3 regions of the Pseudoalteromonas sp. PAST1 genome follow, and region 2 is predicted to be linked to each of the others. Evidence: predicted binding sites of a transcription regulator. Region 2 holds the regulator's gene; each other region holds the start of a gene.

Region 1 (3,281 bases), on a different contig from region 2:
GCAGAGGTAGAGGCGGTATTACACGCAATAACTAGGATATCAACGTGTAAGTTTGCTGTTTCGATAAACTGTAGTAGCGCAAAAAGGCGGGCTATGATCGTTTGCTGACTTTGCGCGCCATAAGGCAATAAAGCATTGTCCATAAAATAACTATAATCAGCATCTGGGATCAATGCTTGGATCTGTTCAAGTACGGTTGTTCCACCTATACCAGAATCAAACACCATTATATGAACTGACAAACTGCTTACCTCGGATCATCAAAGGTCAGCAGTTTGCCATGCAGCTTTATAAAAAGAAAGAAAGGACTAAGCCTCTTCTTCTGTTGCCGAGCGAAGCTTATTCATTTGCTCAAACATTGCTTTGGTATAATCCACCAGCTTACTGACTTCTTCTTTATCTTGGTTTAACCATTGTAAGATGCCAGCCAGTTCATTTTGCAAACCAATGTCACCTGCTTTATTAAACGCCTGTTTCAAATCGTCATTAAATGGCGCTATTTTCTCAGCAACTTCTTTTTCAGGGGCTGGTTTATATTCTTCATAGCCTTTAATCGCTGCTACTGTTTTGGTTTGTTTTAGATCCATGGTAAAGCCGACTAGTTGCTCGTTACCTAAGTTCAGCTCTTTAGCTTGTTCAAAGGCATCTTCTAATGAACCAGAGAAGAATGTTTCGCTAACACTCTGCAAGTCTTCCATCAATTCATTGATAGCTTGCTGTTCTTGCTCATTTAAATCACCATTGACCGACATCGAGAACGATAAATCACGTGATTGCGAAGACTCACTGACAAAGGCTTCGTTGTCGCCATTTTTGCTATAACTGCTTGCAGACTTACTTTCGTATGCATCAGCAAAGCTAATACTTACTTCGTCACCTTCAGCGGTGGTGAAAGTGTACTCTGCGTTATTACTTAAACTGATGTATTGAGCTTGGCTTACTGAAACCGCATTAGGTTTAGGATTGAACAAGTCTTCTTCTAATTCATCAATACCTTTAAAGATACCTTCTTTAGACTTTTCGATACCCTCTTCGATGTCATCGTTAAGAATACCTGACTCTTTAAGCTCATCATACGCATCGTCGATGCCCATTTGCACACCTTTACGTGCATCACCTAGCATGCCTTTGAGTTTTTCATCATCAGCACCATCGGCTTTTGCTTTACGAAGTGCACCGCCAACAAAGTCGAGTACGTTTTTCACGATCTCTTCAAAGTCGAACAAGGGTTTATCTTTTTTCTCTTCGGCTTTAGGTAAACCTAGTGCCTCAGCAAGTTTATCATCAAGAACTTTTGCCGCGAGCTCACGACCGCGTTGTTGATAACTATCTTGACGATTTTGAATGGTAGGCTGCTGCAGAGCCTGTTTACCATTGTATTTATTCACATTTGTATTAGGCATATAGCCTAGGTTGCCAATTTTCATGATCCGACTCCATGTTATGGTTAACTCATTATCGGCCAAAAACCAAAGAACTTAAGTTTTTTGTATAAAAAAACGACACTAAAATAAATAACAAAACTAGACAAATCCTCAGCGCTCCCTACAATAGCGCCGTTATAAAGCTAAGAGATAAAAGGTAATCAGCCATGGCGGTTATAAAAATTGATACAACTCAATATGATGCACAATTGAGTGAGAAAGAGCAGCGCATCACCTCACAGTTTCGACGTTTTGGGGTCGAAAAATTAGAAGTGTTCGGCTCTGATCCTATTCATTACCGCCAACGTGCAGAGTTTCGTGTTTGGCATGAAGGTGAAGACCTGTTTCACATCATGTTTGATCAACAAACTAAAGAAAAGATCCGTGTTGATGAGTTTGACCCTGCAGCACCTTTAGTGGGTGAAGTGATGCAAGCGATGATCGAAAACTTAAAAGACAATGAAGTTCTGCGCCGTAAGCTGTTTCAAATCGATTACCTTTCAAGCTTAAGTGGTGAGATCCTTGTTAGCTTGTTGTATCACAAACAACTAGATGAACAGTGGCTCCAAGCAATTAAAGAGCTTAAAGCAAAACTGAGCACACAGTTTAAGATTGATTTTATTGGCCGTGCACGTAAGCAAAAAGAAGTGATTGGTAATGATTACGTTATCGAGCGTTTAAACGTAAACGGTAAAGAGCTTATTTATCAGCAAGTCGAAAATAGCTTTACGCAACCGAATGCGAAAGTAAACATCAAGATGCTAGAGTGGGCACAAGCGCTTTGCCAACCCCTCAATAATGACTTACTGGAGTTATATTGTGGGAATGGTAACTTTTCGATTGCTCTTGCGGGTTCATTCGACCGGGTATTAGCCACTGAGATATCAAAATCATCGGTTTACTCAGCACAATACAATATTGCACAAAACAAGGTTGAGAACTTAGATATCATTCGTATGTCGAGTGAAGAGTTCACTCAAGCAATGAAAGGCGAACGTACCTTCTCTCGTTTAGATGGCATAGACCTGAAAAGCTATAACTGCCAAACAATCTTGGTGGATCCACCACGTGCTGGAATGGACACGCTAACTTGTGACCTAGTTGCGAACTACGACAACATTATTTATATCTCGTGTAATCCCGATACCCTAGAACGTGACCTTGATCACTTATGCAAAACCCATGAAGTAAAACGTTTTGCAATTTTTGATCAATTCCCTTACACCCATCACATTGAATCAGGTGTGTTTTTACAACGTAAATAAAATCACTCTGCCAGCGCAGCAAATAGCGCTGGCAACTGCTGCTCGCTGAATACAGCTATACCATTGTCAGTTAACAGCCTTGCAGTTAACCCCATCCCTGAAATTTTCTTTCCTGAATGACTACCATCGTAAATAGTATTGCGACCACATGACGGGCTTGATTCTTTTAACAACGCATAGCGAATGCCCTGTTTTTTGCAAAGTTTAAGTGCTTGTTCTGCGCCATAAGCAAACTGCACTGTGACATCTTGCGCATCTTTGGTAAGTACTCTACCCACTTTGATTTCTGCAGGCGGCCTTGGTGTAGGTAAGCCACCAGCTACTTCAGGGCAGAATGCAACGAGCCTTCCTTGCTGTTTAAGAGTTTCTAAACCAGGATGGAGTAAGTTTTGCGATTGCCCGTCATAACGAACAGGGTTTCCTAACAAACAGCTTGAAACTAATAGTTTTTGCATTTGATTTACTAATAAAAAAGCTCCGCGAACGGAGCTTTGAATTAAATTGAACTAATTAGCTTATTTATCAGCTAGGTAGTTAATTAAATCTGCCATGCTCTTTGCATCACTGATGCCTGAGTCCGCACCTAAGATTA
Region 2 (3,281 bases):
TATTCATAAAATTATCTAAGCTATGACATAGCTTTTTAAACTCACCGAGCTCTATTTCTCGGCTCATTAAACGATCCCACGTTGGTTTAATCGTCGCTATTTCATCTGCAAGTTGTTGCGCTATAGGTAAACTAGCTTCAACTGCATCCATGGTTTTGTTAGCGGCGCTTTCTGTCATTTCCATAACATAATTTAAGCGCTGCTTAGCGTCTGGGATCGCATCGGTAGTTAAATCTGAAAGACGAGTATCTAGATCAAAGTTTTTTAGCGCTTCATGTAATTGTCGCGTCAGTTTACCGATTTCAGCAAACAGCTCTGATTGTTCTTTTGATGCTGTTTCAAGTATCAGCTGATCAGCTTTTTCTTGTTCACCATTTTCAAGAAACTCAACAAGTTGACGAGCTTGCTCTAAACTTATTTGAGGCGCAGCTAGTGCTGACATAAGCCTCTCCCCTTAGATTAACCTAAACGTTCAAACACTTTTTCCAATTTGGTTTTAAGTGTCGCAGCAGTGAATGGTTTAACGATATAGCCATTAACACCCGCTTGAGCAGCAGCAACAATTTGTTCTTTTTTCGCTTCAGCTGTCACCATTAATACAGGAATATGCTTAAGGCTATCATCAGCACGAATTGCTCTTAACAAATCAATGCCTTGCATACCTGGCATGTTCCAATCTGTTACAACAAAATCAAATTCTTGATTTTGTAGCATTGGCAATGCTGTTGAACCATCGTCAGCTTCCTGCACATTGGTAAAACCTAAATCCCTTAATAGATTTTTAATGATACGTCTCATTGTAGAAAAATCATCAACAACAAGAATTTTCATGTTTTTATCCAAAACATCCTCCGGTGAGGTTTGAACCTATATTTACTTACTACTAATTAATCCAGTCATTGATTTTTGCTTTGAGCTTAATCATCGCCTGACCATGTATCTGACTCACACGCGATTCACTTACATCGAGTATGTGTCCTATTTCTTTTAAGTTCATTTCGTCGTTGTAGTACAAAGACAAAACAAGTGCATCTCTTTCTGGTAACGATTGGATAGCCGTTAATAGAGATTGGTTAAACCGCTCATTTTTAACGTTATTAAACGGTTTGTCTAGTCCTAAATCCTGACCTACAGGTGTAATGACGTCTTCATCAACGCCTAAGTCCTCTATACCTAATACTTTACTAGAATTTACATCATGTAGAATATGATGGTACTCATCGAGCGTTATATCAAGTTTTTCAGCGACTTCTGTATCTTTAGGTTCACGATTTAGCGTGCTTTCTAATTCGGAAATGGTTTCAGCCACAAGGCGAGCATTTCGGTGAACTGAGCGTGGTGCCCAGTCACCTCTACGAATTTCGTCTAACATCGCACCACGAATACGAATTCCAGCGAAAGTTTCGAAACTAGCCCCTTTGCTAGCATCAAAGTTTTTTGATGCTTCAATTAGGCCTATCATGCCTGATTGAATTAAATCATCGAGTTGGACACTGGCAGGTAAACGAGCAATTAGATGGCACGCCACTTTTTTAACTAAAGAGGCATGTTTTTCAACAATCGCATTTAAGTTTTGTGCTGATTGATATCCCATCGCTTTATTCACCGATGTTGTCATAGTTAGCCGTTTACTAGTTTTTCAATGAAAAATTCTAAATGGCCAGAAGGTTGATTAGGGATCGGCCACTTAACTGCTTTTGTTGCTAATGTTTTAAACGCCACCGCAGCTGGTGAGTTTGGAAATAATTCAACAATCACCTTTTGACGTCGCGTAGATTTACGCATGTTCTCGTCATAAGGAATGGTAGCTACCAACTCCATTGAAACGTCTAAAAAGCGATCCGTTACTTTTGAAAGTTTAGCAAATAATTCTTGCCCTTCACGCAAACTGCGCACCATATTGGCAACAATTTTAAATTTATATACGCCATGCTCACGGCTAAGCACTTTTATAAGCGCATAAGCATCGGTAATTGAGGTAGGTTCATCGCATACAACCACAACAACATCTTGGGCTGCACGAGAAAAGCTTAATACCATGTCAGAAATACCTGCAGCGGTATCGACAATTAAAATATCAAACTCGGTGTTTAACTCACTAAAAGCGCGGATAAGGCCTGCATGCTCAGATGGTGTTAATTCCACCATGCTTTGCGAACCAGACGTCGCTGGTACAATTTTTATACCTGCAGGACCTTCAACGAGAATTTCGTCAAGCTCACACTCGCCTGACAAAACATGAGATAAGTTACGTTCAACACGAAGGCCAAGCATCACGTCACAGTTTGCCAAACCTAAATCGGCATCTAGTACTAATACACGATTTCCTTGCTGCCCTAATGCGATTGCGGTGTTGAGTGAAACATTGGTTTTACCCACTCCACCTTTACCGCCAGTCACAGCGATAACTTTAACGCCACTATTATTATTTTGATTCATTTTGCGCAGGCCGCTTGCTTGATCTAATACTGTGTTAATCATACATCCCTACTGTGTTCGACGCTACTGCTTGACGTCGTGAATGTTGTGCTTTTGCTCGTTTTAAATACAATTGTTCAGCTTTTTTCACTAGTTTTTCAGCATTCGCTACGCGAATATCTTCAGGAACACGCTGACCGTTAGTAAGATACCCTATTGGCAGGCGATTTTGAATCGCTATACTAATAATCTCACCTAAACTTAAAGATTCATCCAATTTAGTGAAGATACAGCCACTTAGATGAACCTTTTTAAAGTGTCTTACGGTTTCTTGCAACACATTTATCTGTGCTGTCGCACTCAATACTAAATAACTACGAATATCAACACGCTGATTACGCATTAAGGTGTTTAATTGCTCAGTTAAACGTAAATCACGTTGGCTCATACCCGCTGTATCTATTAATACTAGACGCTTATTACGTAAATGGTATAGCACTTCAGCTAATTCATTCGCATCTTTTACCTGCTTAACACCACAGCCAATAATACGACCATAAGTAGCCAATTGTTCGTAGGCACCAATTCTATATGTATCAGTGGTGATCAACGCCACTTTATCAGCACCATATTTTTGTGCACCCAGTGCAGCTAATTTCGCAACAGTCGTTGTTTTACCAACACCCGTTGGGCCCACTAATGCGAATACACCACCTTGACGTAGGATTTCGTTATTCGTTGTATGCATTTGGTTTTCAACCATTTGCAGTAATGCTTGCCACGCTTGTTGACGTGATACATCGTCAGGAATGAAACAGGCCATTTGCTCAGCAACATCACGTTCAATGCCCATACCCGCTAAG
Region 3 (3,281 bases), on a different contig from region 2:
TAACTTTAATTGATTTACTGCCTTACATCAATAGGTTCAGATTCGTGTGCTTTACCTTGCATAATAGAGATTTCAACACGGCGATTTCGCTTGCGATCTTCGTCGGTTACATTCGGTACTAGAGGCCTCGTTTCTGCGTGGCCGACTACCATCATACGGGACTTATCAAACCCTGGCGCTTTTTCCATTTCACTGGCAACTGCCACCGCACGTTTTGATGATAAATCCCAATTATTAGTATAAAGCTCATTCGATACTTGGAAGTCATCAGTGTGACCTGACACGGTTATTTCACCCGGCACATCTTTTAACAGCGTAGCAATATCACGAATAATAGGTTTAAATTTTGGCTGTAAAAAAGCACTACCCGATGGGAATGAACCATTCTCACGAATGCGAATAATAATTTGCTGGCCTAATGACTCGAGCTCAATCGCACCATCCATAATTTGCTGTTCTAGTTGCTGAGCAATTTTCTTCACAAGTTCATTTGTTTGTTCTTGATCAGCCGCAGAAATTGACTGTTCTAAAGCTTGTTGCTGAGCCGTACTTTGCGATTCACCACCACGTTTATTACCGCGCTGTTCTTGTCGACCACCGGCGGAGCTTTCGTCGCCAGCCTGAAACTCAAGCATTTGTTGTGTCATCTCAACGGTTTGTTGCTGAATCGTTTCAATAGGTGTTGGCTCAGGTTTGCCTGGAGTAAACTCCATGGCAATAACAGAGGTTCCTTTTGGAATATCTTTTACTTCAATTTTATTTTGTACACCAAAAGCAAACTTCATAGAGCCAGCAATTTGCTTAAACTTCAGCACGTCCATTTCAGAGAAAGCAAGCAAGAGTACAAAGAAGCACATTAATAATGACATTAAATCCGCGAAGGTACCCATCCATGCAGGCAAGCCTGGTGGAGGACATTTGCACTCTTCATCTGACATGCTCTACTCCTCGGTATCAACTTTACGTTTTGATTCGGCTAAGTAGTTTTTCAAAATACCTTCAATTACTTTCGGGTTCTGACCGTCTTGAATACCTAGCACCGCGTCAAGAATTAAGCGTTGATTGAGGGCTTCTTCGTCTTTACGCAGTTCTAGTTTTACCTGAATTGGAATAGCGACAACGTTTGCTAAGAAAGCACCATAGAGAGTTGTTAAAAGGGCAACTGCCATTGCTGGGCCGATTGCCTTTGGGTCATCCATGTTTGATAACATAGCAACCAGACCGATTAGCGTACCGATCATACCCATTGCAGGCGCAATATCGGCAAGTGATTTGAATAAACCAGCACCGAGTTCATGACGGTTAGCAGTAAGAGAAATATCTTTTTGCAGCGTGGCGCGAACGACATCAGCATCATGACCATCCACTAACATATCGACCCCTTTACGCATAAAACCGTTGGGGATTTCAGCTTCTTCTAATGCTAAGAAGCCACCTTTACGTGCAGAATCAGCTAATTCTACTGCTTTTTCAATTAATTCTTCCGGAGATTCGATTTTGAACATAAAAGCTTTTGCTGCCACTTTACCTATGCCCAAAAATTGCCCCATGGTGAAATTTGATAATACAATAAAAATCGAACCACCAAATACAATGACCACCGAAGGCGTGTTGTAAAACATTGCAACTTGGCCATCACTACTTAACACCATCGACATAGCAATTAAGCCTATGGCACCAAGAATACCTATTATGGTTGCTAAATCCACATACCCCTCCAGAGGAACAATTACACGATACACTCAAGTATCAAATTTTTATTATTAACTGTTTATCGGCAAGCAGTTGAAATACTTAAATCATTAAATGAATTAATTTTATTTTAATGTAAGATTTTTAAGCTACAAGTTTAAGCTGTATTTAAAATCGTAAAAATAGCATACTAAAAATGAATTATGCGTAAAAAAACACATCATTCTTTGACCTAGTTTAGCATTCCCCCTAAAATTGGCCTCACTTTCTAACAGCTATCGAGGCCACAATGGCAACAAAGAAACCAGAAAACTTAAGCTTTGAAGAAGCACTGGATGAATTATCTCAAATTGTTGCACAAATGGAGCAAGGTGAATTGTCACTGGAACAATCACTAAAACAATTTGAACGCGGCATTGCGCTAGCAAACGCTTCGTCTGGTAAGTTACAACAAGCCGAACAAAAAGTTGCCATTTTAATGGGTAACGATAGCCAAGCGCCTCTTAGCAATTTTGATTCAAACTTGGACTAATTAAGTGCAATTAAAAGAACAATTACAACGCGCTCGTGAAGACGTAGAAGCACACTTAAATCGCTATTTTGAACAGCCACTTAATACCGAAAAAAACATCAAAGAAGCCACCCACTACGGTGTTCTAAATGGTGGTAAACGCTTACGTCCTTACCTTGTATATGCAACGGGCCGGATGATGGGCGCGGACAAGGCCGATCTTGATATTCTTGCCGCCGCTATTGAGTGTATTCATAGCTATTCTTTAGTTCATGATGACTTACCAGCAATGGATGATGATGACTTAAGACGTGGCCGCCCTACCTGTCATATTGTCTATGGCGAAGCACAAGCCATACTCGCAGGTGATGCCTTACAAACACTGGCATTTGATTTAATTGCCAATCATCAATTTGCTGTTTCTGCGAGCCAGCAAGTAAAAATGATTGCCTCATTAAGCAAAGCCTCAGGTATTGAAGGTATGGTAGGTGGGCAAGCACTGGATATTGAAGCGACCGATAAAGAAATTACAGTTGCTCAGCTAGAGCGCATTCATCAGCTAAAAACGGGTGCCTTGCTTAATTGTGCAATTACACTCGGTGCATTGAGTGCAAAAAGCTGTGATGAACATACACTCGCGCAATTAAACCTATTCGGTCAAGCAATTGGGCTGGCCTTTCAGGTACAAGACGATATCCTTGATGTAGAAGCTGATACTGAAACATTAGGTAAGCCACAGGGTTCCGATGTTGCTGCAAACAAAGCAACCTACCCTGCTTTATTAGGGATGGCAGGCGCAAAGCAAAAAGCACAAGATTTGCTGGCTCAAGCCCATCAAGCTCTTGAGGCTATTGATTACGACACCAGCGAATTAGCGAGTCTTGCAAGCTATATTGTTGAACGCAATTATTAATACCTAAAAAGAAAGACAAAATAACTAAAAAATCGGAGCGGCAATGGGCTATAATGCACTCTGGTTAGCGAAGGATGTATAAAAAATCATGACACTTGATAGTAGCAAGTATCCATTATTAAGTTTGGTTGACGAACCAGCACAACTGCGTGATTTAGCGCAAGA

What was found. The regulator FliA, encoded in region 2, starts transcription of late flagellar genes. The targets are predictions, from matches to a motif close to CTAAAGNTNNNNNNNNNNNNGCCGATA.
Region 1: the regulator FliA is predicted to act here: its motif matches at 1,457-1,483, upstream of L1272_RS20160 (DUF5610 domain-containing protein).
Region 3: the regulator FliA is predicted to act here: its motif matches at 1,773-1,799, upstream of pomA (flagellar motor protein PomA).

What each region holds. Positions count from the first base shown of each region.
Region 1 covers NZ_JAKGBH010000061.1:1,342-4,622, forward strand. Annotated here, with positions in the region: gene murI (glutamate racemase) at 1-242, opposite strand, end outside; gene L1272_RS20160 (DUF5610 domain-containing protein) at 309-1,427, opposite strand; gene trmA (tRNA (uridine(54)-C5)-methyltransferase TrmA) at 1,592-2,689, shown strand; gene L1272_RS20170 (DUF523 domain-containing protein) at 2,692-3,144, opposite strand; gene L1272_RS20175 (thiol:disulfide interchange protein DsbA/DsbL) at 3,205-3,281, opposite strand, start outside.
Region 2 covers NZ_JAKGBH010000010.1:73,190-76,470, forward strand. Annotated here, with positions in the region: gene L1272_RS07005 (protein phosphatase CheZ) at 1-442, opposite strand, end outside; gene cheY (chemotaxis response regulator CheY) at 460-843, opposite strand; gene L1272_RS07015 (RNA polymerase sigma factor FliA) at 884-1,594, opposite strand; gene L1272_RS07020 (MinD/ParA family ATP-binding protein) at 1,621-2,481, opposite strand; gene flhF (flagellar biosynthesis protein FlhF) at 2,474-3,281, opposite strand, start outside.
Region 3 covers NZ_JAKGBH010000019.1:5,561-8,841, forward strand. Annotated here, with positions in the region: gene L1272_RS10975 (flagellar motor protein MotB) at 15-938, opposite strand; gene pomA (flagellar motor protein PomA) at 942-1,709, opposite strand; gene xseB (exodeoxyribonuclease VII small subunit) at 1,982-2,224, shown strand; gene ispA ((2E,6E)-farnesyl diphosphate synthase) at 2,229-3,116, shown strand; gene dxs (1-deoxy-D-xylulose-5-phosphate synthase) at 3,205-3,281, shown strand, end outside.